DNA from 3 places in the Arthrobacter sp. SLBN-100 genome. Region 2 is predicted to be linked to each of the others. Evidence: riboswitches for the same ligand, from Rfam matches in the RefSeq annotation. Region 2 holds a riboswitch; each other region holds the start of a gene.
What was found. A riboswitch is a leader RNA that binds a small molecule or an ion and turns the genes downstream of it on or off. The one in region 2 is predicted to bind cyclic di-AMP.

Region 1: linked by a shared signal. The riboswitch ahead of FBY31_RS17290 (hypothetical protein) and the one ahead of FBY31_RS17925 (C40 family peptidase) in region 2 are both predicted to bind cyclic di-AMP.
Region 3: linked by a shared signal. The riboswitch ahead of FBY31_RS04160 (LysM peptidoglycan-binding domain-containing protein) and the one ahead of FBY31_RS17925 (C40 family peptidase) in region 2 are both predicted to bind cyclic di-AMP.

What each region holds. Positions count from the first base shown of each region.
Region 1 covers NZ_VFMY01000001.1:3,735,667-3,745,632, reverse strand. The annotation lists gene FBY31_RS17325 (YhgE/Pip family protein) at 1-295, shown strand, start outside; gene FBY31_RS17320 (TetR/AcrR family transcriptional regulator) at 292-960, shown strand; gene FBY31_RS17315 (hypothetical protein) at 969-1,643, shown strand; gene FBY31_RS17310 (SixA phosphatase family protein) at 1,650-2,177, opposite strand; gene FBY31_RS17305 (winged helix-turn-helix domain-containing protein) at 2,475-3,341, opposite strand; gene FBY31_RS22845 (hypothetical protein) at 3,770-3,925, opposite strand; gene FBY31_RS17300 (response regulator transcription factor) at 4,057-4,797, shown strand; gene FBY31_RS17295 (HAMP domain-containing sensor histidine kinase) at 4,805-6,331, shown strand; cyclic di-AMP (ydaO/yuaA leader) riboswitch at 6,441-6,585, shown strand; gene FBY31_RS17290 (hypothetical protein) at 6,591-7,316, shown strand; gene FBY31_RS17285 (HAD-IA family hydrolase) at 7,334-8,011, opposite strand; gene FBY31_RS17280 (glyoxalase superfamily protein) at 8,102-8,476, opposite strand; gene upp (uracil phosphoribosyltransferase) at 8,522-9,157, opposite strand; gene FBY31_RS17270 (phosphatase PAP2 family protein) at 9,199-9,966, opposite strand, start outside.
Region 2 covers NZ_VFMY01000001.1:3,879,216-3,889,181, forward strand. The annotation lists gene FBY31_RS17905 (DUF3027 domain-containing protein) at 1-452, shown strand, start outside; gene serC (phosphoserine transaminase) at 511-1,641, opposite strand; gene FBY31_RS17915 (metal-dependent transcriptional regulator) at 1,920-2,627, shown strand; cyclic di-AMP (ydaO/yuaA leader) riboswitch at 2,762-2,973, shown strand; gene FBY31_RS17920 (M23 family metallopeptidase) at 2,984-3,805, shown strand; cyclic di-AMP (ydaO/yuaA leader) riboswitch at 3,953-4,113, shown strand; gene FBY31_RS17925 (C40 family peptidase) at 4,184-4,858, shown strand; gene FBY31_RS17930 (NlpC/P60 family protein) at 5,015-5,770, shown strand; gene FBY31_RS17935 (HNH endonuclease) at 6,018-6,518, shown strand; gene mobA (molybdenum cofactor guanylyltransferase) at 6,576-7,238, shown strand; gene FBY31_RS23075 (DUF6457 domain-containing protein) at 7,235-7,528, shown strand; gene FBY31_RS17945 (molybdopterin molybdotransferase MoeA) at 7,525-8,904, shown strand; gene fdhD (formate dehydrogenase accessory sulfurtransferase FdhD) at 8,986-9,873, shown strand.
Region 3 covers NZ_VFMY01000001.1:890,045-900,010, forward strand. The annotation lists gene FBY31_RS04140 (DNA alkylation repair protein) at 1-494, opposite strand, end outside; gene FBY31_RS04145 (TraR/DksA family transcriptional regulator) at 491-850, opposite strand; gene FBY31_RS04150 (lytic transglycosylase domain-containing protein) at 869-2,212, opposite strand; gene FBY31_RS04155 (dienelactone hydrolase family protein) at 2,318-3,292, opposite strand; cyclic di-AMP (ydaO/yuaA leader) riboswitch at 3,591-3,763, shown strand; gene FBY31_RS04160 (LysM peptidoglycan-binding domain-containing protein) at 3,767-4,627, shown strand; gene FBY31_RS04165 (protein adenylyltransferase SelO) at 4,745-6,220, opposite strand; gene FBY31_RS04170 (ribonuclease Z) at 6,258-7,256, opposite strand; gene FBY31_RS04175 (hypothetical protein) at 7,326-7,511, opposite strand; gene FBY31_RS04180 (hypothetical protein) at 7,670-8,101, opposite strand; gene FBY31_RS04185 (hypothetical protein) at 8,257-8,475, opposite strand; gene FBY31_RS04190 (universal stress protein) at 8,652-9,512, shown strand; gene FBY31_RS04195 (HNH endonuclease) at 9,590-9,966, shown strand, end outside.

The DNA.
Region 1 (9,966 bases), 140 kb from region 2:
CCCCGGCAAGCTGGTGGTGCTGATCCTGCTGGTGCTGCAGCTTGTTTCCTCCGGCGGCACGTTCCCCTGGCAGACCACGCCGCAGCCCCTGCACGTGGTGCACGAGATCCTGCCCATGGGCTACGTGGTGACCGGAATGCGCCATCTGATCTACGGCGCCGACCTGTCGATGATCGTCCCGACAGTGCTGGGCCTCCTCGGCTACACGGCCCTGGGGCTGGCGATGTCCACGCTGGCGGTTCGCAAGGGGAAATTCTGGACCCTGAAGACGCTGCAACCAGAGATCGCAGTATGACTTCCACCCAGCCGGAACCAGCGGAGCCGGAGCAGGCGAAGAAACTGCGCCCTGCCCGGACCACAGCCACCCGGCAGAAGCTCTTCGATGCCTCGATGGAGCTGATCGGTGAGCGGGGCGCGGCGGGGGTGACCGTTGATGAGATCGCAGCAGCCGCGGGAGTGTCCAAGGGGACGGTCTACTACAACTTCGGCAGCAAATCGGACCTCATCGCGCAGCTGCTGCGGCACGGCGTCGATATCCTCAAAGGTCGGCTGCTGGGGGCACCGGAAGACGCGGGCGCTGCAGCTCCCGCCGATCCCTTGCTGGCCATGGAAGACATGATCGGGCAGGCCATGGACTTCATGGCGGAATACCCGTCTTTCGCCCGGTTGTGGGTCAGTGAGAACTGGCGGACGCCCAGCGAATGGCAGGGGACCTTTACCCTCCTGCGCGCCGAACTCCTGGAAGTCATTGGCGAAGCGGTGGAAAAGGTTGCCCGGGTCTACCCGGTGGATCCGAACGTCCCGCGTGGCAGCCTGGAGACGGCCATCTTTGGTGCCTGCTTTGTGGTGGGCCTGGACCGGCAGACGTACAACCCGGAGCGGACCCGCGACCAAAGTGTTGCAGCAATCATGGCGATCATGCGCGGCTACGTCCGGAAGGAGACCCCACCTCAGGGATGATGGTGCACATGCGTCATATGGGGAACAGCGGAAAGTTTGCCGTCATCACCGGCATCGTGGCTGCGGGGCTCCTGGTCCTCACGGGCATGACACTGGCCGAACCCGTGTTCGTGGCGTTCCTTGGCGTGCTGGGGCTGGCCTGCATCGCGTGCATCATGGAAATCCTTCGCCGGCGGCGGTACGTGATGCTGGCGCTCGCCGGCCTGTCCACCAGCCTCACCATTGCGGGATCGCTCGCCTTCCTGAGCACCTGGGAGCTGGCGTTCACCGATGAGTCGTCGCTGTTCGGTACCCCGCTGCCCACCGACGACCCCGATAACTACTTCTTCCTGGCCGCACTCTCGCTGCTGACGGCGCTGGCCGCGCTCTTCGTCGGCGCCGTCTGGCCGGCCCCTCAACGTCTTATCGCGCGGGCTGCTCCTGGGCGGGCTGCTCCTGGGCGGGCCTCCTCCCGGAGCGGAAACGGTGCACGGCCAGGGGCGCCTGTGCGGCGCCAGTCCGGGGCGGCAGGTTCGCAGCCCCGCACCTCCTCAGCGGGACGCACGCAGGTGCGGCAGCCGACGTCGTCCGCCCGGCAGGTGCCCCAAAGCCAAAGTGCCGCCCGGCAGAGCGCGGCAGGTCAAAGTGCCAACCGCCAAGGTTCGGCGGGGCAGCCTCCGCGACGTCCGGCCCCGAAGAAGTAAACCCGCTCAGTGCGCCCGCGGCACCTTGAATTTCGTGATCCGCGCGTCCTGTCCGTCCAGCTCCGCCCACGATTTCTCGGTTTCGAGAACGGCGAGGGCGCTGGTGGGGTACCTCGTGGCGGCGTCCATGTAGGCGTCGTGATCGGAGTCGCGTGAGGCCAGGTGCATTGCAAGGTCCTGCACCCCTGGCAGGTGCGCGATCAGCATCAGCGTTGTGACCGTGTCCGGGACATGGTTCACCACGGTGAGCATCCGGAGCGCGGAGGCAGCGTAAAGGCCGTCCTCAAGCTTGGGTGTGGGTGCCTTGTCCCCCAGTTCGGAGCACACCCAGGTGCAGGTCTGCCGGGTGCGAAGGGCGCTGGAGCACAGGATGAAGTCGGGCACGATGTTGTGCTTCAGCAGCCACCGCCCGGCCAGCGGCGCCTCACGGTGGCCCCGTTCCTCCAGGGGACGCTCATGGTCAGCCACCCCGCCCGGCCAGTCCGCCTTTGCGTGGCGCATGATCACAAGGCGTCGAAGATGGTGCTCACTCATGGCCCAAGCCTATAGCCAGCCAAACCGGCCAGTGGCAGCCCGACAACGTCACGCCGAGCACGCTTTTACGAGCTCCGAGTAAAGATCCCGCGAAAAATCAGGCCTCAGCAGGACCAAGTGCCAAAAGCAAGCTCCGAGTGACACGCGACCAGACTTCAACCAGCCGCGGAGGCTAATGGTTGGAGAGCCGGGGCTGAACGACAGAAGGCGGCACATCCCGATAGCGCCGTTGTTGCGTGAGGTACGAGCGCAGGCGCAGAGGGATCGTGCCGCCTTCTGGCGGTGCTGAAGTAGGAGCTAGATCGAGTATTCCGGAGCGGCCCAGACAACAACTTCGGGGTGCTCGTAGAACCGGTAGCCTTGGCCCCGGACGGTGCGCACGGTGTTGGCTAGACGGCCCAGCTTGGAGCGGAGGCGGCGGATGTGGACGTCGATGGTGCGCTCGTTGGGCACTTCTTCGGCGTTGCGCCACAGGCCTTCGAGCAGTTCGTCACGGCCCACCGTGCGGGTCCCGTTTTCCACGAGGTAGTTCAGGAGTTCGAACTCCTTGAAGGTCAGGTTCAGGGATTCGCCGTCCAGGTGTACTTCGCGGCGGGCGAGGTCGATCAGGACGCCCGATGGACGCGGCTCCTGGGGCTGCTGCGGGCGGGGGGTTTCGGTGCGCTGCCGGGTGTTGACGGTGGGGTCCCCGAAGGTGGAACGGACGACGTCGAGCGCTGAGCCGGGCGTGCCGGCGGGAGCCACGGCAACAGCGGCGTAGCTCTCGGCTCCGGACACCAGGGACTGGGCGTAGGCGCGGATCTCCTGGGCGAGCTTGGCGATGGAGGTACCGGCGGCAGCCGCAGTTTCCTCATCAATGCCCATGTAGAGGACGAAGCCGCGGGCCACGTTGTCGTTGGCCACCGGGCGGACGGTGCTGGGCCCCGCCACGACGGGCGTGGGAGCAGTCACCGGCGCGGATTCGGCCGGGGTGACGGCACGGAGCTGGCCGTAAGAGTTGGGGTTGTAGCCCTGGGGTGCGTATCCAGAGGCGGGGAAGCTGCTTCCGGGAGCTGTTGGCGCAAGGGACGGGCGCGGTGCGAAGCCGGGGCGGAGGCCGGAGGGCTGGCCAGCCTTGGCGGCGTTACGGACAGAGATGTGGACGTAGCCGGATGCAACTGTCATGTTTGCTTACCTCAATGTGAATGGCCGTCATCGCGGCTCGAATGCTGGGTTCCCCGCAATGAAAAACTGGGGAGGGACGCCCTACGCTGGGCTGGGGGGCGAATGCCTGGAGATCTTCGAGGGGTGGGAAGGTCAGGCGTACATTCGACAACAGCCCATGTCGGCAGCAGCGGATGTGCTGGGCCAATAGTCTGCGGCTGCAGGTGCTGTTGAGTTCTTGTTCACAATGGAAGTGTGCAGCGTAACAATGCGAACTTGCAAGTAACAATGGATCAATTAGTCCGCATTCTGAGACAAAATCAGCTTTTGTGGTGTAGATCACGATTCTTGAGTGCTGCCAGAATGCCATTCATTATCCCGCTTCCTGTCCTCAGAAGGCCCATCCAGGGAACTTAATTCGGCTGCACCTCCGCTTAGGCTCTTTTTCTTCAAATACGCGGGCAATACCAAAATCGCCCCTGCGCGAGGGCATCGCTGTCCAGCGACATGCCGTCGCTACGGAGAAAATTCCGCCCGTCTTCCATCTCATGACCGGCATGTCCGGCAAGTCCGGCAAGTCCGGCAAGTCCGGCAAGAAGGATCATTCGGCCCCTCCAGGCCGCATCCAAAAGCCCCCGCAGGCCGCTTTTGACACCCAGCTCGCTAGGCTGGGATTCACAGCCAGGACACAGGAATCCCAAAGCCCGGGCTAAACGAGTGATCGGAGAGTTGTTCCATGGCCACACAGCACTCCATGACAAACAACCTCCCCCAACTCGCCCACCCGGACGGTTCCCCCATCCGGGCCCTGGTGGTGGACGACGAGCCGAGCCTCTCAGAACTCATGAGCATGGGACTGCGTATGGCGGGCTGGTCCGTTGCCGTTGCAGCCGACGGGCCCGAGGCAGTGAAACTGGCCAAGGACTTCCGCCCGGACGTCCTGGTTCTCGACGTCATGCTGCCTGGGTTCGACGGCGTTGAGCTGCTGGCAAGGATCCGCGCCTTCGCGCCCGAGGTCCCGGCATTGTTCCTGACCGCCAAGGACGCTGTGCAGGACCGGATCGTGGGCCTGGCAGCCGGCGGCGACGATTACGTCACCAAGCCGTTCAGTATGGAGGAAGTCCTCCTGCGGCTGCACCGCCTGGTCCAGCGTTCCGGGGTGGCCGCCATGGATACGGCTGAACTGGTGGTGGGCGACCTGGTCCTGAACGTGGACACCCGGGAGGTGACCCGGGCGGGCGAGGAACTCCAGCTCACGGCCACCCAATTCGAATTGCTCCGTTATTTGATGGAAAACCCCAAGCGGGTGATCAGCAAGGCGCAGATCCTGGACCGCGTCTGGGACTACGACTTCGGCGGCCAGGCCAACATCGTGGAGCTGTATATCTCCTACCTGCGCAAGAAGGTGGATGCCGTGCACCCGCCCATGATCCACACGGTGCGCGGCGCCGGATACGTCATCAAGCCTGCTGAGTAGGCGCACCATGGCCTCGCAACAGGTTGCGCCCCATCCCCGGAGCTGGCTCAAGCCCGGCACCTGGCACCTGCGCACCCGCCTGATCCTCCTTGCCATGGCCCTGCTGATCGCCATCTGCGGCGCGGTGGGCGTGGTCAGCTATGCCTCAATGGACGCATTCCTCACCCGCCAACTCGACGGACAGCTCAGCCAGGCCGCGGAACGGTCGAACGATCCCGGCCGCCCGCCCATGGGCGGTTTCAACGGAAGGGACCCGCTGGACGCCCGCGGCCAGAGCGTAGGAACCCTGAACGCGCGTATCCTCAATGGGCAGGTTAACAGCGCCGGGTTCCTGGCGCCGGACACCACCCGTTCGGCGTTGTCTGCCGAGGACAAGCAGGCCCTGCTGGCCCTGGCCACGGATGCGCAGCCAGTGGACCGTACCCTCTCCAACGGCGATTACCGGTTGATAGCCGTTAAGACGAATTTCGGGGATGTGCTGGTGACCGGACTCCCCCTTGCTGCCAAGGAGAGCACACTCACCTCCCTGGTGTGGACCTTTGTGTTCGTCTCCCTGGGCGGCCTGCTGCTCATCGGACTGGTGGGGACCGTGCTGATCCGCCGCACCATGAAGCCCCTCGAGCAGCTGTCAGAGGTAGCCACCCGCGTTTCACAGCTGCCGCTGGACGCCGGCGAGGTGGCACTGGCGGTGCGGGTGCCGCCGTCGAACTCCAACCCGGGAACGGAAGTGGGCAGCGTGGGCCACGCGCTCAACCTCATGCTGGACAACGTGGCCTACGCGCTGCAGGCGCGGCAGAGGAGCGAAACCAAGGTGCGGCAGTTCGTGGCCGACGCCTCGCACGAACTGCGCACTCCACTGACGGCGATCCGCGGCTATACGGAACTGATGCGGATGACGGAGGACTTCACTCCCGATGGCCAAAAATCGCTGGCCCGCGTGCAGAGCCAGTCGGAGCGGATGACCGCCCTGGTGGAAGACCTGCTGCTGCTGGCACGGCTCGATGAGGGGCAGCCGCTCAAGCTCAGCGCGGCGGACCTGACGCAACTGGTCATTGAGTGCGTCAGCGACGAAAAGGTGATGGCGCCGGGCCATATCTGGCGGCTGGAGCTTCCTGACGAGCCCGTCGTGGTCAACGGTGACGCCTCCCAGCTGCGCCAGGTCCTGATGAACCTGCTGTCCAACGCACGCAAGCACACTCCCCCGGGGACCACGGTGGTCACAGGCGTAGGCAAGTCTCCTGAAGGGGCAGCGGCAGTAACGGTAACGGACGACGGCGGCGGGATCCCTGCAGAATTCGTGGACAACGTCTTTTCACGCTTCGCCCGCGCAGACGCGGCTCGAAAGGTCGCAGGAGACCAGTCGGGTGCGTCAGCAACGGAGGGTACGAGCGGTCTTGGGCTGTCCATCGTGGAGTCCATTATCGAGGCGCATGGAGGAAAGGTAACGGTGACGTCACAGCCGGGACGCACACAGTTCGCCCTGCAGCTGCCTATCCGGGGGCCTTTGCAGCAAGGCGACGCGCCGTCATCGTGATCTCTGTTACCAAAATGTGACTTGTGCTTTGAATTCCTGTACCGTCGTTTAGGTACGGTTCCCGTTCGGGCCGTATATCCGGATGACGCCAAGCTCTGCCACTTCCCGGATTTCTCTTGAACCAAGGCAGAGGCGGGGGACCCACCGTCCCGGGCACTGATTGCCCTTGGGGTTAAGCCAGCACGTGATCTTTCCGTCTGGCCGGATGCCCTCATCCGAACCCGACAGCTAACTCCGCAGGTGTGAGAGGCGATTCATCATGTTCAAATTCCTGGCACAGCCACGCCCGAAAAACGAGTCTGCACCGCAGTCCGCACCGGAAACCGGGAAATTCCCTTCTGTCGGTAAGCGCGCGGCCGTACTTGCCGCATCCGCTGCACTCCTCGTAGGAGTCGGGGCGGCCGGACAGGCTACCGAGTCCAGCATCCGGGTTGCCGCCACCGAAACCCAAGCCGCTGAGGCGCACTCCAACCTGAGCATTGAGAAGAGCGAAATCCGGGCCAACCCGGCGCCCGCTCCCGCCGCCGAGGAGATCGCGGTGGCCCCGCAGGCGGCAGAGCCGGCACCGGCTCCCGCTCCCGAGCCGGCACCGGCGGCCGCTCCCGAACCGGCACCGGCTCCCGAGCCCGCCCCCGCGCCTGCTGCCGCTCCTGAGCCGGCACCCGTCGTCGCGGTTAATGACCCCGCCGGTGCCCAGGCTTACGCCGCCGGCCAGCTTGGCAGCTACGGCTGGGCTCCGGACCAGATGCAGTGCCTGCAGACCCTCTGGACCAAGGAGTCCGACTGGACCACCACGGCCACCAACGCAAGCAGTGGCGCGTACGGCATCGTCCAGTCCCTGCCCGCTGAAAAGATGGCAAGCGCCGGTCCGGACTACCTCACCAACTACCGCACGCAGATCAACTGGGGCCTGAACTACATCCAGGAGCGCTACCAGTCCCCTTGTGGCGCGCTGAACTTCCACCTGTCCAACAACTGGTACTAGGCGCGTAGTGGCGGACCTTAAAGCCGGAAGGAAATGACCGTCCGGCCGTCGTCCTTGCCGGTTTCGACGGCGACCGCGCTGTAGTCCTGGATGTGAAGTACGCCGGCGGGCAGCGGGCCGGTGTTGGATCCCACCGCCACAGTCCGGATGCCGGCGGCCACTCCTGCGGCGATTCCCGCCGGAGCGTCTTCGAAGACCACGACGTCAACGGGATCCACGCCAAGGTTAGCCGCGGCCTTCAGGTATCCCTCTGGATCCGGCTTGCCACGGGTCACCAGTTCAGCGGTCACCGCTATGGCTGGCATGGGCAGCCCGGCGGCGTTCATGCGGATTTCGGCCAGGATGCGGTCGGCCGACGTGACCAGGGCAACGGCCTCCGCCGGCAGGTCTGCCAGCAGCCGGGCGGCGCCGGGCAGGGGCACGATGCCGTCCGTTCGGACGCGTTCCATCGCCCCGAGTTCCGCCGTAAGTGCCGTCACGTCGGCACCGGCGGGAGCAAACCGGGTGACTGTATCGCGCGCCTGGACGCCGTGCGATGTCCGGAGAATCTCACCGAGGTCCAGTCCGTAGCGCGCCGCAAACTCACCCCACACCTGCTCCACCACCGCAGTGGAATCGACCAGGGTGCCGTCCATGTCAAAGAGGACGGCACTGCAGGTCAGGGTCCGGATTGCTGCAGGGGCCGAAACATTCATGGTCCCCATTCTGCCCCAGGATCCCGGGCGGCCTGATCTTAGGCCGCGGATCCCGGACGCCACCCCTGAGCCGTACTGGCCCGGCGCGGGTCAGCTTTCGCGGCCCGGGATGTATTGGACCGCCCACCTGTTGCCGTCGGGATCAGCAAAATAGACGAAGTGGCCCCAGGCCTGCACGTCCACGTCGCTGACGTCCACCCCGTTGTTTTTCAGGTACTGGTGGGCCGCGTGGATGTCATTGACAACCAGCTGGAGATTCGAGCCGGTGCCGGGAGGCGCGTCGATCAGCCCTTCCCCGATGCAGATCGAACAGGCTGAGCCGCGGGGCGTCAGCTGGACAAAGCGGATGGAGTCCGAGGGCCGCTCATCGAAGTCCGCATTGAATCCCACCTTGTTGACGTAGAAATCCTTGGCGCGGTCCACGTCCGATACAGGGACAAACACAAGTTCCAGTTTCCAGTCCATCCACACAGGCTAGCGGCGGGACGGGGAATGGAAAAGGGTTGAGCGCTACCCCGCGATGCCGTAAAGCCTGTCGCCCGCGTCCCCGAGACCGGGAACGATGTACGACTTCGCGTTGAGCTTTTCATCGATGGAGGCCAGGACGATGGTGACGTTCGCGCCGGAGAGTTCTTCCTCCAGCTTGGCCAGTCCTTCCGGGGCGGCCAGGAGGCAGATGCAGGTCACGTCGGAGGCGCCGCGCCTGAAGAGGAACTTGATGGCTTCGCGCAGGGTCCCGCCGGTGGCCAGCATGGGGTCCAGGACGAAGATTTGCCGGTCCGTGAGGTCTTCCGGGAGGCGTTCGGCATAGGTGATGATGTCCAGGGTTTCCTCGTCGCGGGCCATGCCGAGGAAACCGACTTCCGCGGTGGGGACGAGTTTGGTCATGCCCTCGAGCATCCCCAGGCCGGCGCGCAGGATGGGGACCACCAGCGGTGTGGGCTTGGTGAACGCGGTACCCACGGTGGTGCTGACCGGAGTTTCGATGGTAACGGGTTCGGTGCGGACTTCGCGGGTGGCCTCATAAGCGAGCAGGGTGACCAGCTCTTCCGTCAGCTGCCGGAAGACCGGGGACGGGGTGTTCTTGTCCCGGAGGACGGTGAGCTTATGGGCGACCAGGGGGTGGTCCACAACGAGAGTGCGCATGGGTCAAAACTACCACCCGGTTGTTGCGCGAATTCCTGCCGTCAGCCGCCTGCGCCGGACCGGGAGGAGCCGCCGTCGCTCCTTCCTGATGTGCCGCCGTCGAACCCGGCCGAGGTGTCCGTGCCCTGCTGAGTCTCGCCGGTGTGGTCCTCGCGGATGACTGGATGCTCGAACGTGGGGGCTGGCCCGGCGTGCTCCCGCTTCCGGATGAGATGGAACAGCCGGTGGGCCAGGATCACCATGCACACCCAGGCGAGCCCGAGGAGCCACCCTGCCATCACATCCGTGAGCCAGTGGTGCCCCAGGAAGACGCGGCTTAGTCCCATGGCGATGATAAAGATGACACCCGCCGTGATAGCTGTGATCCTGGCCCACAGCATCTGGAACTGCAGGCACATGATGTAGAGCAGGACGCCAATCACCACGGTGGTATTCAGGGTGTGCCCGCTCGGAAAGGACGGCGTTGACTCGTAAGGCGGCACTGCCTCTGAGTGGTCGGGACGGGTCCTGCCTACCAGCCGCTTGCCGAGGGTCGTGGCGAGGGTGGAAACCATTGCTGCACCGCCCACCAGGACGATGGGACGCCAGGTCCGGCTCAGAAATGTCAGCCACGCGGTGAGAATGCTGGCGACGATGGGCATGCCGATTCCGCCGCCCACGTTGGTGAAACTGGTGGCGAAGGCGTCCAACTCCGGAGTCCGCAGGGTCTGCGAGTATTCCAGGGCAGGAATATCAAGGCTTGCCAGCCCTTCGTCATCCACCACATTCGCGTAGACCTCGGCGCCGAGCAGGGCCAGGGTGAGCACCAA
Region 2 (9,966 bases):
TTACGGCGCCGTCGAATATCGGGCAGCATCTGGCAGCCAAGAGCGAAGGCGACCGCCTGGTGACGCATCTTTTTGAATCAAGGTTGCCCGGCTACGGCGGCTGGCAATGGTTCGCGGTCCTGACCCGAAACTCACGCTCCAAGGTGGTAACCGTCAACGAGCTGGGCCTGCTGCCGTCCGAAGACTCCATCCTGGCCCCGGAATGGGTTCCGTGGGCGGAGCGGGTCCGGCCCGAAGATGAACAGGAACCGGAGCGGGAACACGAACCGGAAATGGTGGAGGCCGAGTCGCCGGAATCGGGTGCTGCGGAAGATTCTCTGGCAGGGACTGCCGGTCATGAAGCTGAGGCAGGTGCCTTTGCCGCCGCTGAACCGGACCAGGCCGCAGACCACCCCGCCGGGAACACTGCCGGCAACTCCTCGTCGGACGCTCCTCAGGAGCGCTCCTTCTAAGACAGACAAAAAGGCGCCGCCCGGGAAAAACCCGGGCGGCGCCGTCGTGCTTAATATCCTACTTGCGCAGCTCGCCCACCACGTAATCGATGGTGGCCAGCAGGGCGGAAACGTCCGCGGGCTCGATGGCCACGAACGTTGCGATCCGCAACTGGTTGCGGCCCAGCTTGCGGTAAGGCTCGGTGTCCACCACGCCGTTGGCGCGCAGGACCTTGGCAACCACGGCCGCGTCCACGGACTCATCGAAGTCGATGGTGGCGATGACGTTCGAGCGCTCGTCCGGGTTGGTGACGAAGGGAGTGGCGAACCCGGAGGCGTCAGCCCAGCTGTAGATGCGGCCGGCGGAGTCAGCCGTGCGGGCGGATGCAAAGTCCATGCCGCCGTTGGCGTTCAACCACTGCACCTGCGCGTCCAGCGTCACGAGGGTGGACAGCGACGGGGTGTTGTAGGTCTGGTTCAGGCGCGAGTTGTCGATGGCCGTCTGCAAATCCAGGAAATCCGGAATCCAGCGGTCGCTGGCCTTGATCCGTGCTGCCCGTTCCAGGGCGGCCGGGGAGAACAGCCCAAGCCAGAGCCCGCCGTCGGAAGCAAAGTTTTTCTGCGGAGCAAAGTAGTAAACGTCACTTTGTGCCACATCGACGTCCAGACCGCCTGCGGCAGAGGTGGCGTCCACCAGGACCAGCGCACCTTCGTCCACGCCGGCAACGCGCTGCACGGGGGCCGAAACGCCTGTGCTGGTCTCGTTCTGCGGCCAGGCGTACACATCCACGCCTGCTTCTGCCTGCGCTGAGGGGCGGGTGCCGGGTTCGGATTTGATGATGGAGGACGCGTCCAGGAAGGGGGCCTTGTTGGTTGCTGCGGCGAACTTGGACCCGAATTCACCAAAGGAAAGGTGCTGGGCCTTCTTCTCGACCAGGCCAAAGCTGGCAATATCCCAGAAAGCGGTGGAGCCGCCCACGCCGAGCACCACTTCGTACCCGTCAGGTGCCCGGAAGAACTGGCTCAGGCCTTCGCGGACAGAGCCCACCAGGTTCTTAACCGGGGCCTGGCGGTGGGACGTGCCGAGGATGTTCTTTGACGCGGCTGACAGCGCATCAATCTGTTCCTGCCGGACCTTGGAAGGCCCGGCGCCGAACCGTCCGTCCTTGGGCAGGAGGTCGGCGGGAATAGTGATGCTGGTTTCGCTCACAGGTGCTCCAATTTCGGCATGGACATAACTTTGGTCCGGACGGTTGTTGGCGGCCGGCAGTCGGCGGTGACTGCAACCAGGGCCTTCCCTATTCTGCCTGAAGCGCTGTTTCGGCGGGAACCTGGGCCACCATAGTCCAGCCAATGAGACGCCCGCGCAGCACAGGGGTGAACTATTCGGACAAAGTCAAAATAGGCTAAGCTTTTCCACGGACTACGTCGCAGTGAAGGCGATACGGTGGGACAACGCAAGGTACTGCGCTCTAGGAGCTGAGCTGGATGACGGATCTGATCGACACAACGGAAATGTACCTTCGGACCATTTTGGAGCTTGAAGAAGAGAATATCGTCGCTCTTCGTGCGCGCATCGCCGAGCGGCTCCGCCACTCAGGGCCCACCGTCTCCCAGACCATCGGCAGGATGGAGCGGGACGGCCTGGTGGTCGTCTCCGGAGACCGGCACCTTGAGCTCACTGAAACGGGACGGAAGCGCGCCACGGAGGTCATGCGCAAGCACCGCCTTGCCGAGCGCCTGCTCGCGGATGTTATCGGACTGGACTGGGCCTACGTCCATGACGAAGCCTGCCGCTGGGAGCATGTCATGAGCGAACGGGTGGAGCGGCGCATCTATGAGATGCTCAACCACCCCACGGAGTCTCCGTACGGGAATCCGATTCCCGGTTTGGCGGCCTTGGGCGGTACGCCCTCATTGGGCTTCGCCGACGGTGCCATCAGCCTCCTTGAAGCAATGAAATCCTACGGTCCGGCATCTGAGGTGACCGTGAGCAGGCTCGCGGAGCCCATCCAGGTGGAGCCGGAACTGCTGTCCCAGCTCGATGAAGGCGGTATCCGTCCGGGTGCAGCCGTATCGCTGGAACGGGTGGGCGACTATATTTCCGTCCGGGTTGCAGGGATTGAAGGGGCCCTGGAACTGCCGCCCGAGGTTGCCGCACACGTGTTTGTTGCCATCCGCCAGCCTGCCGGCTAGCGGCGCGTTACCCTACGAGCGGCCACTTACGCGAAGATAACGGAATTGTTACCAAGCGGCTTAAGCCTCTATAGTTGAACCAAGCGTTGATATTAAAGCGTTACCTGATCTGGAGCCGAGCTCTGCCAGCGGATCAGGAGTGCGAGTCGTAACTGGCAGAGGCGGGGGAACCACAACCGGCAGCGGGGGACTGCCTTGGGGTGAAGTCCGTCAGCAGCAAGCCTCTTCCAGCGAAGGATCCTTAACGGGATATCTCTGTGCCGAAGCTTGCTTACGGCGGACCGGGTCTTTGAACTCTCTGACCCGAATCCGACAGCTAACTCCGCAGGCTTTCCAGAGAGGAACCCTTCTTGACCATGCAGAATTCCAGGGGTCGCCGCCGCGCGGCGGGCCCCGCTTCGACACCGCGCGTTGTCGAAGTCATCACCTCGGAGCGCCCCCGCGATCCGCACCGTGATGCTCGCCGGCGTCGGGGTCCCTTCCGCCAGATCACCGAGTTCGCCGGGGCCAGCGGCATCGGCCAGAAGGCCGGCATGGCCCTTGCCGCCACCGGCCTGGTCCTCACTGTGACAGTTCCGGCCACCAGTCCCGTCATGGCCACCGACGCCTCGGGCGCCACCCCGGTAGCCGCCTCCTCTGTGACGCCCCAGCCCCAGGTTTCCGCGGAAGCCGGAGCCCAGATTGACTTCAGCCGCTCCGCCGTTGTCACCCAGGCTGACCCCGACGGCAAGCTGAAGCAGCTGCTGAGCGCCCAGTCGGCCGGCGCCATCAGCCGCGCCGCCTCGGCCGGAAGCCTTGGCGCCCCGCTCACCGTGATGAGCACCGCCTCGCCGTTCGGCTACCGGGTCAGCCCCATCACCGGCGGCACGGGAGACTTTCACCGCGGACAGGACTATGTGGCCCAGTGCGGCACCTCGGTCATGGCTGCGGCAACCGGAACCGTTACGTTTGTGGGCTGGCACCAGTTCGGTGGCGGCAACCGCGTTGTGATTGACCACGGCAACGGCCTGGAAACCACCTACAACCACCTGTCGTCCTTCAACGTGAAGGAAGGCCAGACGGTATCCCGCGGGGAAGTTGTCGCGCTCAGCGGCACTACGGGGGCCTCCACGGGCTGCCACCTGCACTTCGAAGTCCAAGTCAATGGTGAAGTGGTTGACCCCACTGGCTGGCTGTAGTCAAGTGACAATGAGCTATCAGATGCTCTTGAGTTGCCGTGACCTGAATGTGACATTCAATCAAAACTGCTGTACCGTCTAACTCGCGTCAACTTTTCCGAAGTTGACGCTCTTGTGCGGATTGCCTAGCTCTGCCACCGCTCAAGGTCCGTTCGCATGACATCGTCTGGCAGGGGCGGGGGAACCAATTTTGGCCTTTCCATGGGAAGGCCTTGGGGTTAAGTCGCAAAGCTTCCTTGGAAGCCGCGTGGCCGGGTGACTCCCATCCGAATCCGACAGCTCACCTCGCAGGCATTGGGAGAGGCTACCTTCGTGTCTTCACGCCATAATTCTGCGCGCCACCGTGCGCAAACGGTTCGCACCAACCCTTTGGACACTGTGTCCAAAGCTGTTAGTGCCAATGCCGGGACAGTTGGTCGCCAGGCTGCCGTTATCGCAGCTGCCTCCGGCCTCATCCTGAGCATGGGCTTGCCGGCCACCGCCGCAGACACCACCCCTGGTGTGTCCGCCTCCGCCGAGTCCGGTTCAGCGCAGAGCGCCCTTGCCGTTACTGCGGCGCCCACGGCCACCGTCTCCTTCGAGCGCCCGGTGGTCAAGACCACTGCGGCTCCCAGGGTGCAGGCCGTACGTACCCAGTCCACTGCCTCAGGTAACGGAACGGCTGCCACCGGAACCGCTGCCTCCACCGTGGAGAAGCTGGCCGAAACCGCCTCTTCTGCTTCCACTTCAGGCATTGCTGCCATCGCGTACACCGGCATTGGCCGCTCCTACGTCTGGGGCGGCACCAGCCCCGTCACCGGCTGGGACTGCTCGGGCTTCACCCAGTGGGTCTACGCACAGGCCGGCATCAGCATTCCCCGCACCAATGCGTGGACTGTTATGAAGCCGACTTCCACTCCACAGCCTGGTGACCTGGTCATGCAGAACGGCGGCGCGCACGTTGGCATCTACGTCGGCAACGGCATGATGATCAGCGCACTGAACCCCTCCCAGGGGACGCTGCTGCACGCGGCTGCCGCCACCGGCTCCTCCGCATTCTTCACCATGAACTAGTTCTTCGACCTCCGGGTCCAAGAGCTTTTTCTTTGCCCAAACGCATTTTCGCTATACATCCCCGTTCGTGACGTGCCGGCGTACCCCCAAGATGCCGGCACGTCCAAACCCCCTGTCTGCCTACAAGGCGACCGGGGAAAACGAAAGAGAGAACTGATGACTACTCGTGCAACCGCACGGCATCGCGCCGAGGTCACCAAAACCAATTCGCTCGCCATTATTGCCAAAGCTGTAGGCGGCAATGCAGGAGGCGTTGGACGCCAGGCAGCAGTGATCGCAGCCGCTTCCGGCCTGGTCCTGACCAGCGGCCTGGCAGCCAACGCTGCTGACGCCAACGTCCAGCGTGACTCCGCTCCGGCTTCGAACCTGGAAGTTGAATCAACGGTTGAGGCGCCGATTTCGGCTGAGTCCACCATTGCCATTTCCTTCGAAAAGCCCGCAGTGACCACCACTCCGGCTCCCGTTGTGGAAGCGCCGGAGCCCGAGGTTGAGGTCCAGGAAGCCCCCGCTCCGGCCGCCACCCCTGTTGTAGCCGCCAAGGTGACGGCCTCCGCTCCTGCCGCAGCCCCCGCCGCTTCGGCGAGCGGCAAGGGTGCAGCTATCCTTTCGGCCGCCTACGCCCAGCTCGGTGTGATGCAGGACTGCACCATGCTGGTTACCAACTCCCTGGCCGCCGTCGGCATCAACTTCCACGACTGGCCCGCCGGCTACCTTTCCCTGGGCCGCACCGTGAGCGCCGCTGAAGCGCAGCCGGGCGACCTGATCTACTACGCCGACGGTGGCGCCGGTGTGGCACACATCGCTGTCTACGCCGGAAACGGCCAGGCAGTGCACGGCGGCTACAACGGCAACCAGACGGTTGTTTTCAGCGCCAACGTTGGCTCCGGCCCGGTCTTCATCCGCGTGAACTGACACTCCCGGCCCGTTTATGCCGCTGACCGGATCGAAAACGGCCCCTGCCCTTGCGGCAGGGGTTGTTTCGTTTAACCGCGCAGGTCGCGTCAGTCGCTGCGGCCGGACACGGCGGATCCGCACACACCGGAATTAGCCGATAGCGCACTTCTTTGTTTACTCTTGTGGTGTCGATCCATAGCCCGGACATGCCGAGGGCAGCCGGCCCTCGTGCCCCTGACGGGTGCGGCCGTGAAGAGGTACGTGCATGCGCACTCTCGTTCTGAATGCTGGATATGAACCGCTGGCGGTTATTTCTTTCCGCCGGGCGCTGGTGCTTGTGCTGACGAACAAGGCGAGCGTTGTGGCCGAAGGGGACGATCCCGTAGTGGGTCCCCAGGAGATTCTGGGCCGCCCGTCCGTGATTCTCCTGAACCGCTACATCCGTCCCAGATACAACCAGTCCACGGCCGTCAGCAGACGCGGGGTGCTTCGCCGTGACGGGCACAAATGTGCCTACTGCGGGAAAGCTGCGCACACGATCGACCATGTCCACCCCAAGTCCCGCGGCGGAGCCGATTCCTGGGAGAACCTTGTGGCTGCATGCCTTCGGTGCAACAACGTCAAAGGTGATCACACCCCGGCGGAGATGGGTTGGAAGCTGCGGTTCGTGCCCGAGCCTCCGCATGGCACCATCTGGCAGATCAAGGAACTCGAGAAGCCCACGCCTGCCTGGGATCCCTTCCTGCTTCCGGAACGCGCTGCCTAAGAGACGTCCCGCGGTATCTGGGCTTGGCCTTGGCCCGCTCCGGATTAGGCTGGGGGAGTGGAACAGAACAGGTTGGACTTCGACGCCCTGGTGCTTGCCGGCGGCCGGTCGTCCCGCTTGGGCGGGGTACCCAAGCAAGGGCTGGTTTTTGAAGGCGTACCCCTGCTGCAGCATTCACTTGCGGCCTGCTCCGCCGCCTCCCTGACGGCGGTGGTGGGCCCGGATCCGGGACCGCTGCCTGCGCGGGTAGTCGCCTGCCGCGAGCAGCCGGAGTTTGCAGGACCGGCTGCTGCTGTCGCTGCCGGACTGGAAGCGCTCGCCCAGGCGGGCGGCGGACGCCATTTCACCCTGGTGCTCGCCTGCGATATGCCCAGGGTCGCCGGCGCGGTCCGGGTGTTGGCAGAATTCCTCGACTCGCCGGGTTACACCGGAGACGGAGTGATGGCCTGTTCCGAAGACGGTAGAGCCCAAATGCTGGTGGGTTTTTACCGCACGGATGGGTTAAAAAGCGCCGTGACGGAGCTGGCCTCCCGGGACGGCTTAATCGACGCGTCCATGCGCTCCCTCCTTGCTAGTCTTGACCTGCAGCTTGTCACCGTCCCCGCCGGTACCACAGCCGATGTGGATACCTGGGATGATGCCGCCGCATTAGGAGTTGACGCGGAGGCCGGACGTGCGCCGGGACCGGCGCGGCAGCATGAATTGGGAGGCGAAGAGTGAAAAGCCAGGATGAAACGCTGGAGGAGTGGTGCAGGTCCCTCCTCCAGGCTTATGAGCTTGAGGACGTCCAGGTGGACGTCAATGCCATCCTTGCCCTCGCGGGCGTCGCTGCGCACTCCGTTGTGCGGCCGGCAGCGCCGCTGACCACCTTCATTGCCGGCTACGCCGCCGGTCTTGCCTCAGGTTCGGGGCAAAGCACGGAGGCTTCCTCGATGGAAGACGCCTTGGCCGTGGCACGTGCCCTGGCTGCCGACTACGATGCCGAAGCCGCCGGGGCTCCCGGCGAATGACTGAAGAACCCGGGAAAGAACGGAGTTCAGCAGACCCGCCGGAGGTGAAGCGGCACCTCGCCCATACGTGGGAGGAAGCCCGGCAGGCTGCCTTCGAGGCCGCAACGCCGATTCCTGCCGGACCTGTCCCACTGCATCTGGCCCTGGGCCGCATCCTGGACCACGACATCGTGGCACTGCAGGACATGCCGCACTACGCGTCCTCGGCAATGGACGGCTGGGCGGTCAACGGGACCGGGCCGTGGATCCTCGTGGAAGCCGGCACTCGGCTGGCGCCGCACCAGGCAAGCCCTATCGTGACCGGCGGGCTCATTCCGCCCGGCGGGAAAGCCGTGCTTCGCAGCGAGAGCGCCCTGCTGGGCACGGACGAGGACGGACTGCCGGTCCTGATGACCGGCGGAAGCGCCAGGCCCGGTGAGCCACGCACCGGCCAGCACATCCGGAAAGCCGGTGAGGAAGCTCTGGAAGGGGACATCCTGGTGAACGCGGGAGTGCTCCTTAACCCTGCCCACCTGGCCCTGGCCGCCCTGGCGGGCTACGACGAATTGCCCGTCCAGGGTAAACCAGTGGTCCGGCTGCTGCTGACCGGTTCCGAAGTGATTGGCGAGGGTGTGCCGGTTCCGGGCCAGGTGCGGGACACTTTTGGTCCGCAGTTGCCGGCCGTGGTGAACATGCTCGGAGGAATAGCCAGCGGACAGCAGCGGATTGGCGACTCTTATGCCGAGTGGCTTGGCGCCCTCGAGGACGTGGTTCCGGAGGTGCCCGGCGCGCCGGACCTGCCGGCCGACGTCGTTATCACCACGGGCGGGACGGGAAGGTCAGGCACGGATCACCTCCGCCAGGCGGTGGCTGAGCTGGGCGGCCGGCTCGTCATCGATGGGATAGCGATGCGGCCGGGGCACCCGGCGGTCCTCGCGGAGCTGCCGGACGGGCGGTTTGTGCTGGGCCTGCCGGGGAATCCCCTCGCCGCGATGATGGCGCTGTGCACAGTGGGGGCGCCGCTGCTCGCTGCGCTGGGCCACGGCACACTGCCGGAGATCCAGGAGGTGCCCTGCGGAACCATCATCGAGCCCGATCCGGGGCGTACCCGCCTGATGCCGTTCCGCCTCGTATACGGGATGGCTTCGCCGGCACAGCACACGGGTCCCGGCATGATGCGCGGACTGGCCTCGGCCCACGGCGTGATGGTGGTGCCGCCGCATGGGGTACAGCTCGGCGAACTGGTGCCGGCCTTCGCGCTGCCCTGGGGGCCGCCCATCCTGCCGCCTGCGGAGCCCGGTTCGAAAGCAAAACCCAGGAACGCGGGCCGGCCGGGCCGGACGGCCGCCAAGCCGGCAGCCGCTGGCCCCGTGGACTGGAGCGCACTCCTTGGCTGACCACCGCTGCGCGGGCGCGTTCCCGCTGGTATCCGGCTCCGGCAGTTGTCATGATGGACCTATGAACACGCAGGGGTGGCCATGGGCCGAGTGACCCAGCGCCGCAAGGTGCACAAGTATGTCCTCGATGGTTCTCCAAAGGCCCTCGAATTTCCGGTACGGCACCGCGAGGATGTCCTTGCGGTGGAGGAGCCGTTGGAGATCCGGCTGGGCCAGCTGTCCTTCTCGGTGACCATGCGCACCCCCGGCGACGACTTTGACCTGGTGGCCGGCTTCCTGGTGTCGGAGGGCATCATCTGGAGCGCGGAGCAGCTCGTGTCGCTGCGTTTCTGCGCCGGCGAGGACGAGAACGGCGTGCAGACCTTCAACGTGGTGGAGGTCCAGTTGCGGCCTGACGTCACCATTCCCTCCATCGGGCGCCACATCTATACGTCCAGCTCCTGTGGCATTTGCGGGACAGATTCGGTGGAGTCCGTCCGGAAGTCCTCGCGCTACAGCCTGGACGAGGATCCCCTGAGCATCGACGCGGAACTCCTGGCTTCGCTGCCGGGGTTGTTGCGGAAATCGCAGCGCGTTTTTGAGGATACCGGGGGAGTGCATGCGGCCGGGCTGTTCAAGATTACGGACGACGGCGGCGCGGAACTTTTGTGCCTCCGCGAGGACGTGGGCCGCCACAACGCCGTGGACAAGGTAGTGGGCTGGGCACTGCGTGAAGGACTGCTCCCGCTGCGCGGAACTGTACTGCAGGTGTCCGGCAGGGCCTCCTTCGAGCTGGTGCAAAAAGCAGCGCTGGCAGGAATCCCCGTACTGGCTGCCGTCAGCGCGCCCTCGAGCCTTGCCGTGGAACTCGCGGAAGCGAGCGGCATGACCCTGGCCGGATTCAGCCGCGGAACCAGCCTCAACATCTACACGGGGGACCAGCGGATCGTCAGGCCCGCTGTACACGTTCCGGCCCGCACGCTGCCCTGATCCAGCGGACCATCTTGCAGGTTTGTCCACAAACCGCTTCCGGGTTGTTCCCCCCTGAGCAGTTGGCTAGTAGGCTACCGGTGGGTAGTTAAT
Region 3 (9,966 bases), 3.0 Mb from region 2:
TTGCGTAACTGCGTATCCGGGTCTGTCCGCCACCGGGCAAGGACAATGTTGGCCCGCTGCCGGTCGCGGCCATTGAGCCGCGCAAGGAATGGGGCCACCACGTCGGCCAGCAGCGGGTCAGCCAGCTCCCGGGTTCCGGCGGACCGGAGGAAGCTTTCGATCCGCGTCAGGTCCGAATGGCGCAGCAGCGCCGCCTTGGTTTGCAGCAGCACGATGGCGGCGAGCCGGCGCTCGTAGACCGCGCGGGAGCCAGGCCGCGGCTGTCCCCACAGCGCCGAGGCCAACTGCACCACGGCGTCGTGATCGAGGTCCTTGTACTTCCGCAGGGCATCACGGATGGTTCCCCGGACGGCGCCGATGGAGGATCCGTAGGAGGTGAGCGCGCCGCCCAGCCGGCCCTCGACGTCGTCCGCCCGGAACCAGGCACCCTCATTCTGCAGGGTGCGGTCAACAAACCCGGCAGCGGCTGCAACAATATCGACGCTGCTGCTCATCGGATCCGGCCTGCCGACGCATGACGGATGCAAAACGGCGTCCAGGGGCGCGCCTCCAGCCGGCCGTCAGCGATAGCTTCCCCGCAGACGGCGCAGGTCCCGTAGGTGCCGTCGGCGATCCTGGCGAGGGCCGCCTCCACCTGGTCCAGTCCGGCGCTGCTTTGCTGCAGGAGTGCCGAGGCCTGCGACAGTTCGAAGGCGATGGTGGAGCCTTCCGGATCGTGTTCGTCATCCACGTTCGAATCCTGGCGGGCGGAGTTTGCCGAGGCGATGTCGGCGCGGAGGGCCGGAAGCAACGCCGCTTTCCGCGCCCGCTCCTCCTCGAGCAGGATCCGGAACCGTTCGAAGTCAGGCATGGGAAAAGCCTAGCGGGGTCAGTACCAGTTGTTGGCCGCCGAGTGGTTCCAGGCCCCGCACGGAGAGCCGTAGCGGCCGCGGATGTAGCCCAGGCCCCATTCGATCTGGGTCCGGTAACTGGTGAGCCAGTCACTGCCGGCGCTGGAGTATTTTCCGGGCGGAAGTGCCTGGGCTATTCCATAGGCGCCGGAGTAGGGGTTCGTGGCGGTAGTCAGCCAGTTTGATTCCTTGGTCCAGAGCTGGGCGAGGCAGAGGAACTGGTCCTGGCCCCAGCCGTACGAGCCCAGCCTGCCCGAGGCGTAGCTTTTGGCGCCTGCCGGGTCATTGACGGCGCCGCCGGGAACGGAGGGCACGACGACGGGCGGCGGGCTGGGTGCCACGGGCAAGGCGGGTGCGGGGGCAGGATTTGCCGGCGCCGGGTTGTTAGGTGCCGGATTGCCGGGTGCGGGGTCGTCGGGTACGCGATTTGCCGGTGCGGGGACGGGCGGAGCGGGCGGTCGGACGGCAGCCGCTGCGGCTGCCCTGGCTGCCGCTTCGGCCTGCTGCCGGGCCTGCTCTTCGGCTGCGGCGCGCTTGGCGGCCTGCGCTGCCTCATAAGCGGCAAGTGCCGCCTGGCCCTGCCGGTAGGCTCCCTCAACTTCCGCCGTCGTGCCCTTGAGGGAGGCCAGTTGGGCTGTCAACTCCTCGCTGCGCTGCCGGCTTTCCGCCACCTGGCGCGCCATCGCCTCCTGCGCGGACCGGGCGGCGTCGAGCTTGGCCTTGGCTTCAAGGGACAGCCGCTCACGTTCGGCTCTGGCAGCACTTTCCTGGGCAGCCAACGAGGATGCGATCCGGCCACCGGCTTCGGCCTTTGTGACCAGCCCCGCCGTTTTGTCCCCGACGATTTGCACCACGTTGAGCCCCTGAATGCTGTTGGCCTGGATCGCATCCAGGGCAACGAAGAATCCCATGGTGGTGCCGCCGGTTTTGTAGGACTGGGCCGCGAGGGCACCAAGTTCCTTCCGGTGCCGGGACAGATCGGCGTTGGCCTGTGAGACCTGGGCGGTGAGGGCCTCCACTCTTGCGCTGGCACTCTGCAGCGCAGAGTCTGTGACAGCATAGTCGGCTGCCGACTGGACGGCGGCTGTACCCAAGGACTCGGACTGGGCCTGCAGGTCACCCAAAAGGCCGTCAATCCTGCTGATTTCAGCGGCCTTGCCAGCCTCGGTCTGCTTTGCTTCCTGCACATCCTCCCAGGAGGGGTAATCGCCGGTCGGGTCGCTTTCCGCTGCGCCCGCCGGTGCCAGCCCCAGTATTGCGGTCAGGGCCACCAGAAGCGCCGCCGGCAGGAGGGACCGGGCTTTTGTAACGAACCGAGACATAGTCCGGAAGTTTACCGGCTTCAACCTCTGGTTGAAGGCCAGCGTCCTGACATCGTTATGCAGCGGAGACCTCCCGCTTCCTCCCGGCGGGCAGGACGGTGCACTTCAGAGGTGCTGGCTGAACCAGGCGAGGGTGTCTTTCCAGGCGGCTGTGGCCTGGGCCTCGTTGTACTGGTCACCGGTGTCATTGTGGAACGCGTGGCCCACACCGGGGTAGACAGTGAGCTGATGGACAACGTCGGTGGCAGCGAGCGCATCCTTGAGCGCCGGCATGGCACCCGTGATGCGTTGATCCAGCTCTGCATATACACCGAAGACCGCAGGCTTGATCCCCGGCACCTTGCCCAGGTCAGGGGCGGGCCCATAAAAAGCCGAGGTCGCCTTCAGCCCGTCCAGCTCTGTGGCTGCCTGCCAGGTGATGCCGCCACCGAAACAGTAACCGGTCATGGCAATTCGTTCACCCTCCACGAAGTCCTGGCCCCGGAGGTACTCCAGTGCCGCTCCAAAGTCGGCGATGTGCCGCTGGGCCCCGGCCGTGGTGAGGGCGCCGGGAACAGCATCGCGGTCCATGCCGGCGGTTCCGCCTTCCCGGCTCAGCAGGTCCAGGGCAAGGGCCACGTAGCCCTCTTTCGCGAAGCGTCGCGCCACGTCCTGGATGTGGGGTGTCAGGCCACGGTTCTCGTGGCAGATCAGCACTGCAGGACGGGGCCCGGTCGACTCCGGGCGGGCCAAGTAGGCGCTGACAGAGGTTCCGCCGGACGGAAACTGGACGGTCGCCGTCGTCATTCCAGCAGCACCCTCAGGTACGGAGAGCGGGCTTTTCGCCCCGGGCACCGCACCGGAACCGGCCGTTCCGGAGGCAGTCGACGCAGAGGCCTCGGGCGCGGGAATCGGGTCGGTGCTGCGGGGCATCTCACTGGGCGTGCAGCCGACCAGCAGCATCGCGGCCGCGGCAGCCGCCATACTGCCGGTAATGAAGGCCACCCGCCGGGTGAACGTCCGGTGGCTTAAAGTCCCGGCGCGGTAGTCGTCAAAGAATTCTTCGATCAGATACTTCTCATACTTGCCGAGCTGAGTCACGGGGCCTCCTCTGAGTGCGCTCATCCTCCTACCCTCTGCCCTCGCGGACAAGATTCAGCCACCCCATTCCGGCGGAGCTTTATTACTTTGTGACAAACAACACCTGGCGGCGTACGGCGTTTCTATCTCCTGAGGTCAAGGCCCGGTGTAGGAAGAATCCAATCATTTGCTAAATACGAGAGAAGCCGCTCGTATGTTACCCAAACGTGACAATCGGTCCCGGTGCGGGCTATGGTCTTCAGGTGTCCCTCCCAGACCGGGACATTCCCATCAGTATGCCGAGCCCTGCCACTGATCCGGGATTCAATCGCTTTCCAGCTGGCAGGGACGGGGGAACCACATTTCCGCGGCCTCCTCAGAGGCCTTGGGGTCAAGTCGATAGCGCCCTCCGTTCCGTTCGGAGCCGCTCCCGGCCGGGTATCTCCAACCCGAACCCGACAGCTCACCCCGCAGGCATGGGAGAGGCGATCAACCGTGTCAAAAAATTCCACCACCGCCCGTCACCGCGCGACTCCGGCCCGCTCAATCGCGCTCCAGGGCTTGGCTGTATCAGCCAAGTCGCTTGGCCGCCCGGCGCTCGCCGTAGCAGCAGCTTCCGGCATTGCCTTCGGTGTGGGCGCCCCGGCCCACGCAGGCGTAACCGGACCGGACACCACCGAGACCACTAACACCCAGGCTTACACTGCGCCCGCCGCTGCCGTCGCTGCTCCCGCAGCAGCTGCCGCCAACGTGCACACTGTGGTTTCGGGTGACACCTTGGGTGCCATCTCGGCTGCCTACGGCGTCAGCCTCAATGACGTTCTGTCGGCCAACGCCCTGGCGATCTCCGCGATCATCTACCCCGGCGACCAGATTCAGATCCCGGGCGCCGGGTATGTTGCAGCTGCTCCGGCCGCTGCTCCGGCACCCGTCGCCGCTCCTGCTCCGGCCGCCGCTCCTGCACCCGTTCAGGCAGCCGCTGCCCCGGCTCCGGCCAACACTGGAGTGAACGTGTCCTACGCTTCAGCTCCGGCAGCTGCCACCGGTTCGGGCGCGGGCGCTGCCATCCTGGCGTCGGCCTACGGCCAGGTGGGCGTCCAGCAGGACTGCACCGCCATGGTGGAGAAGGCCCTGCGCTCGGTGGGTAAGAGTGTTGGCGACCTGGCTCCCGGCCAGTTCTTCCAGTACGGCTCCGTTGTGGGCACCCCCGCTGCCGGTGACCTGGTGATCACCGCCGGCCACGTCGGCGTGTACGCCGGCAACGGCCAGGTTGTCAGCGGCGGCGTGGACGGTTACAAGACCGAGGTCCACTCCATCAGCTGGCTCGGGGGCGCTTCCTTCGTCCACGTAGCGTAGCCACACCACCCGGACAGGGGCGGCAGGCGGGATTATCCCCGCCTGCCGCCCCTGTTTCGTTGTTGGCGCTCGCTGCAACCCCGTCCGCCGGGTGCCGGCTGTGCACGTCCCGTCAGCTCAGGTGCCGCAGAAGGTCTGGTAACTGCCGAAGTCCTCCGGCGCTCCCTCGGCATAGCGCTCCAGCCCCGGGCGCTCCTGGTATGGGGCACGGACAACGTCCACGAGCCGGTTAAATGGATCGAGGTCGCCGTCAGTTGCTGCGGCGAGCGCCTCCTCCACCAGGTGGTTGCGCGGAATGTAGGCGGGGTTGACCTGGTCCATCAGGCCGGCGTCGGGTTGCAGGGCCTGCCACCGTTCGGCCCAGGCGTCGAAAGCCGCGAGGTCCAGGACCATGCCTCGGGCGGGCCGCTGGTTTCCCCGCGCCGCGTGGCCGAGATTCCGGAAGAACGAGGTGTAGTCCACGGGCCCGTCCTTGAGTATGGCGATCACGCCGTCCACCACCTGCGATGCTTCTTCTGCCTCCGGGCTCCCGGCGGCACTCTCCTTCAGGCCCAGTTTGGTTTTCATGCCGGCGAACCAGGCGTCACTGTACTGGCGGCGGAACGCGCCCAGGGCTTCCACTGCGGGGGCTACGGCCTGTTCCTGGTCTTCGTTGATGAGCGGCAGCATTGCCTCGGCAAGGCGGGCGAGGTTCCATTCGGCCACCACCGGCTGGTTGGCGTAGGCGTAGCGGCCGCCGACGTCGATGGAGCTGTAGACGGCCGCCGGGTTGAAGGCGTCCATAAACGCGCAGGGGCCGTAGTCGATGGTTTCGCCGGAGATGGTGATGTTGTCTGTGTTCATGACGCCATGGACGAAGCCCACCAGCATCCACCGGGCCACCAGCGACGCCTGGGCGGCTACCACGGCCTCAAAGAGGGCGAGGTAGCGATTCTCGGCCAGGGCAGCGGCGGGGTGGTGCCGTGTAATGGCGTGATCGGCGAGGCGCCGCAGGAGGTCCATGTTCTCGGTGGCCCGAGCGTACTGGAAGCTTCCAACCCGCAGATGGCTGCTGGCCACCCTTGCCAGGACTGCTCCAGGAAGCATGGTATCGCGGCGGACCGGGCGGCCGGTGGCCGTAACAGCCAGGGACCTCGTGGTGGGGATGCCCAGTGCGTTCATCGCCTCACTCACCACGTACTCCCGCAGCATGGGCCCGACGACGGCACGTCCGTCGCCTGCGCGGGCGAAGGGCGTGCGGCCGGACCCTTTGAGGTGGATGTCGCGCAGGCGCCCGTGTACGTCCGTCACCTCGCCAAGAAGAAGCGCGCGGCCGTCGCCGAGGAGGGGGGAGTAACCGCCAAACTGGTGGCCGGCATAGGCCTGGGCCACCGGCGTCGCCCCCGCCGGAATGTGGTTCCCCAGGAGGAGCCGGACCCCCTCCGGCGACTGGAGGTATTCCGGATCCAGCCCGAGTTCGCCCGCCAATTCTTCATTGAGGACAAGGAGCTTGGGGTCCGGGGCTTCCTCTGCCTGCCAGGGAACAGCAAGCTCCGAAAGTTCCCGGGCAAACCGCCCGTCAAAGGTGACGGTTGATTCAGCAGCAGCTGTCATTGCTCAAGCCTTCCCTCGTGGTTTGTTTTCCGCTCGGTTAGCCATGTGATGAACCGCCCTCAAATTCACTCTCCACCCCTTGGTCGGGTTTGGCAATAATTCCGCGGCCGTTCCCGCCCTGCGGCACGGGGTCCTGCACCACGGGGTCCTGCCAGCGGCGGCGCTCCGGAAGAGGCACCCGCTGCAGGTCATGTGCCGCTACCACCCTTACTTGTGCGGCACGTGCGCTGGCCTGGGCCGCCAGCGGGGTGACGTCCACGTACCTTGACGAAAAGTGCGTCAGCACGAGGGTGTTGGCGCCGGCGCCGCCAGCCAGGTCACCTGCCTGCCCTGCCGTGAGGTGGCGGTACTGGCCCGCTAGTCCGGCGTCGTCGTCGCTGAAGGTGGATTCCGCGACGAGGAGGTCGACGCCGTCCGCCAGGCCTTCTGCCCCCTCGCAGGGCGCCGTGTCCATCACAAAGGCGAAGCGCTGGCCGCGCCGGGGAATGCTCACATCGTCGAGGCGGACGCCTGCCACGCTACCGTCGCGCTGCAGCCGCCCGACGTCGGGGCCCCGGATGCCCGCTGCTGCCAGGCGCTCCGGCAGCAAGGTGCGGCTATCCGCTTCTGTCAGCCGGTAGCCGTAGGTTTCAATGCGGTGCTTCAGCGGCCGGACCTCCAGCCCTTCGGCCACCATTCCACTACCGCCATGGGGGTGAAGCCTCAGGTCTATGCCGGGCGAGCTGATGGACACGAGGGCGCGGACCACGTCCTCGCCTGACGCGGGGTAGTGGAGATGGACCGGATGCGCCACGCCGTCCAGCGCCATGCGGGACAGCACCCCCGGCAGGCCGAAGCAGTGGTCGCCGTGAACGTGGGTGAGGCAGATGCGGGTGATCTGGGTGGCTGAGACGCCGGCGTGGATCATCTGGCGCTGCGTTCCCTCGCCGGGATCGAAGAGCAGCCCTTCACCGTCCCAGCGCAGCAGATAGCCATTATGGTTGCGGGTCCGGGTGGGAACCTGGGAAGCCGTGCCCAGGACTGCGAGTTCACGCATGGTATTGGCGGGACCAAAAAGCAGGTTCCGGAAATGTCCGGGACCTGCTTCCTGATTCGCCCTGATGGCTCAGTGCCGCCTGAACATTCCCATGATTCGGTTGGCCACGCCGCCGCCCGGCCTTGCGCCCATGGCGCCGGAGGCGTTCCGCGCCCGGCCCGCAGTGTTCATTCCACGTCCCCGGACTGTCCCGCCGGTGCCGTTCCTGCCTGAAACTCGTCCAGCGGCGTTCCTGATCATGCTTCCCAAGTTCATGTGAAACTCCTTCAATCGTGATCCTGCCAACTGACATTCATCAGTCTGCTTATTATATTAGCCCGGCTTCGGCTCGCGGCCAGAGGCCGGGGCCCCTATTCGTGAAGCACCTGGCTTCCAGCGAACCGGGCTTCCAGTGCTGCTCACGCTGCCTGGTTCTAGCGCTCGAGGTCGTCGGGCTCGAACTCACTGAGCGGGGACCCGCCAAAGTTTTCCTGGTCATCGCTGGCGTCGGCTTCCAGGCCGGTCGGTTCTTCGCCGAAGTCCACGTCCGCCACCGCTTCACCAAGGGTCGGCGTGGCCGCCGGCACCTGTTCGTTGCCGGCGCCGTCGCGGGTGCCCTTCACGTCATCACGCAGCGTTTGGTCGCTCAGGAAATCCTCTTCCTCCCCGGAGACCTCGTCCTGGAGCAGCGGATCCTCCTGCCAGCGGTCCGGATTGTTCTCCGCAGCTCCGGGGTAGCTGTCAGGCTCGCCGCTGGTGACGGGGTCAAGCTCCAGGGAAGAAGCCGCGCCGGGCGTTTCGTCCAGGAGCACGTCGTTTTCCTCGACAACCTCAAGCTCGTCGTCAGGCAAGTTCTGTTCCGTCATGATGCTGCCTTTCTCGTGACCGGCTTTCCCAACAATAGTAAGCATACTGACGAATGGGGTGCGGTGTGAACCCGGCGGGCCCCGACAAACTGCAGGCAGGCCGCTCCCGGCGACCCCGCCATGCCACAGCTGGGCTCGCGCAGGTGCCGCACGGTTCAGTGCAGGAGCCACGAATTGTCTTGCGGGCGTTCGGGCTTCCGGCGCAGTTTGCGGACCAGGACAATAAAGGGCCAGGCCAGCAGTTGCAGCAGGCCCGCGGTCAACAACAGGCCGATCATGAGGAGAATGACCGGTGAATAAAGAAGAAAGACTCCAACTGCGGCCGCTATATAGCCGCCGATGAACGCCAGAACCGCTGCAGCGTCCAGTGCCACAAGGCATCCCTCCGGGAATGCTGGGGGATCAGCACCCAGCCTGACAAGGTGGCCGCTTACTTCCTAACGGTTGTTTCAGCGTACTCTCCCTGCCGCGGCGGAGGAAGAAGCCAGGTGCTGGGACAACCGCCGCAACAGGAGCTGAAGATCAGCCAGTTGAGGCGTACAAATGAATCATGCAGGAGTCAAGGGCCATCGTGGCCGGTTATGACGGTTCCGCGGAGGCTGCGGTAGCGGTCCGGTGGGCAGCACAGCACGCACGCCGTCGGGGTCTGGTGCTGCATGTGGTGCACTGTTCCATCTGGCCGCTTTTGACCAGGCACCTTGGCCCTGTTCCGGGTGTCAGTGAGAGCGGCCTGGAACGGTCCGCCGAGTCCGTCCTCGAAGAAGGCCTTGAGCAGGCGAAGGCTTCAGCACCCGGGCTGCAGGTTGAATGCACCCTGCTGCACGGGCTCCCGGCCCAGCACCTCGTCCAGATAGCCGCGCGGCAGGAGATGCTTGTTGTGGGGAGCCGGGGGCTGGGCGGGTTCCTGGGCCTGGTAGTCGGTTCCGTCAGCCTGGAGCTGGCGGCCACCGCCTCCTGCCCGGTTGCCGTCATCCGTTCTGATCTTCATCCGGACGGTCCAGTGGTAGTGGCGGTCGATGAATCGGGTTCGCCCGCCCCTTTGAGGGATGCGTGCACCATGGCGTCGGCAGCCCGCGCGAGCCTCGTCGTAGTCCATGTACGGCACATCCCTGCCGGGTACAGGCGTTTCGGTGATAACGCGGAGGCCGCGGCTGCCGCCGGGGAGGTCGTGCGGGCCGCCGTCGAATCTGCCCGCGTTCATGCGCCTGCCGTGCAGGTTGAAGGAATGCTCCTGACCGATTCTTCGGTCCCCCATGCCCTTCTCGAGGCCTCCCGGGACGCTGCGATGCTGGTGGTGGGCAGCAAGGGCCGTGGACTGGTCAAGGAAACGATCGGGTCTACCGCCCATGCCGTCCTGCACCATGCGCATGGGCCTGTGCTTGTTTCCCGCCACGGTTCCACCAGCCGATGACAACCTGCTGCCCTGGCAACCTCAAGTCCCCAGCACGTAGGCTGAACCGATACACGGCGCGGGCTGGATGGTGAGTGGTGGCTGCAGTAATTCTGGGGTGGAACCCAAAGGAAGGGAGTCGCTGGGACTACCGTGCCGCCGTCGACCAGGTGGCGGAGTCCGGCCGGGTCCTGGAACGGTGGAACCTTGGCCACCGCCGGAACATCTTGCCGGAGACAGAGGTTTGGCTCCTGCTGCGGGGCAGCAGTGAGGCAGGGAGCGGCCTGATTGGCCACGGGGCGGTGGTGTTCCCTCCGGTTGGGTCCATGGGACTTGAGGACGTCGACGCCAGGGACGGGCATGTCATCGCGTTCGACGTGCTGCTCCCCCTCGGCGAGCAGGTACGTCCCGGCATCCTCAGCGCGGCCGTTCCCGGGATACTTTGGGACGATGCAACAGCGGGCCCGGTTGCCGT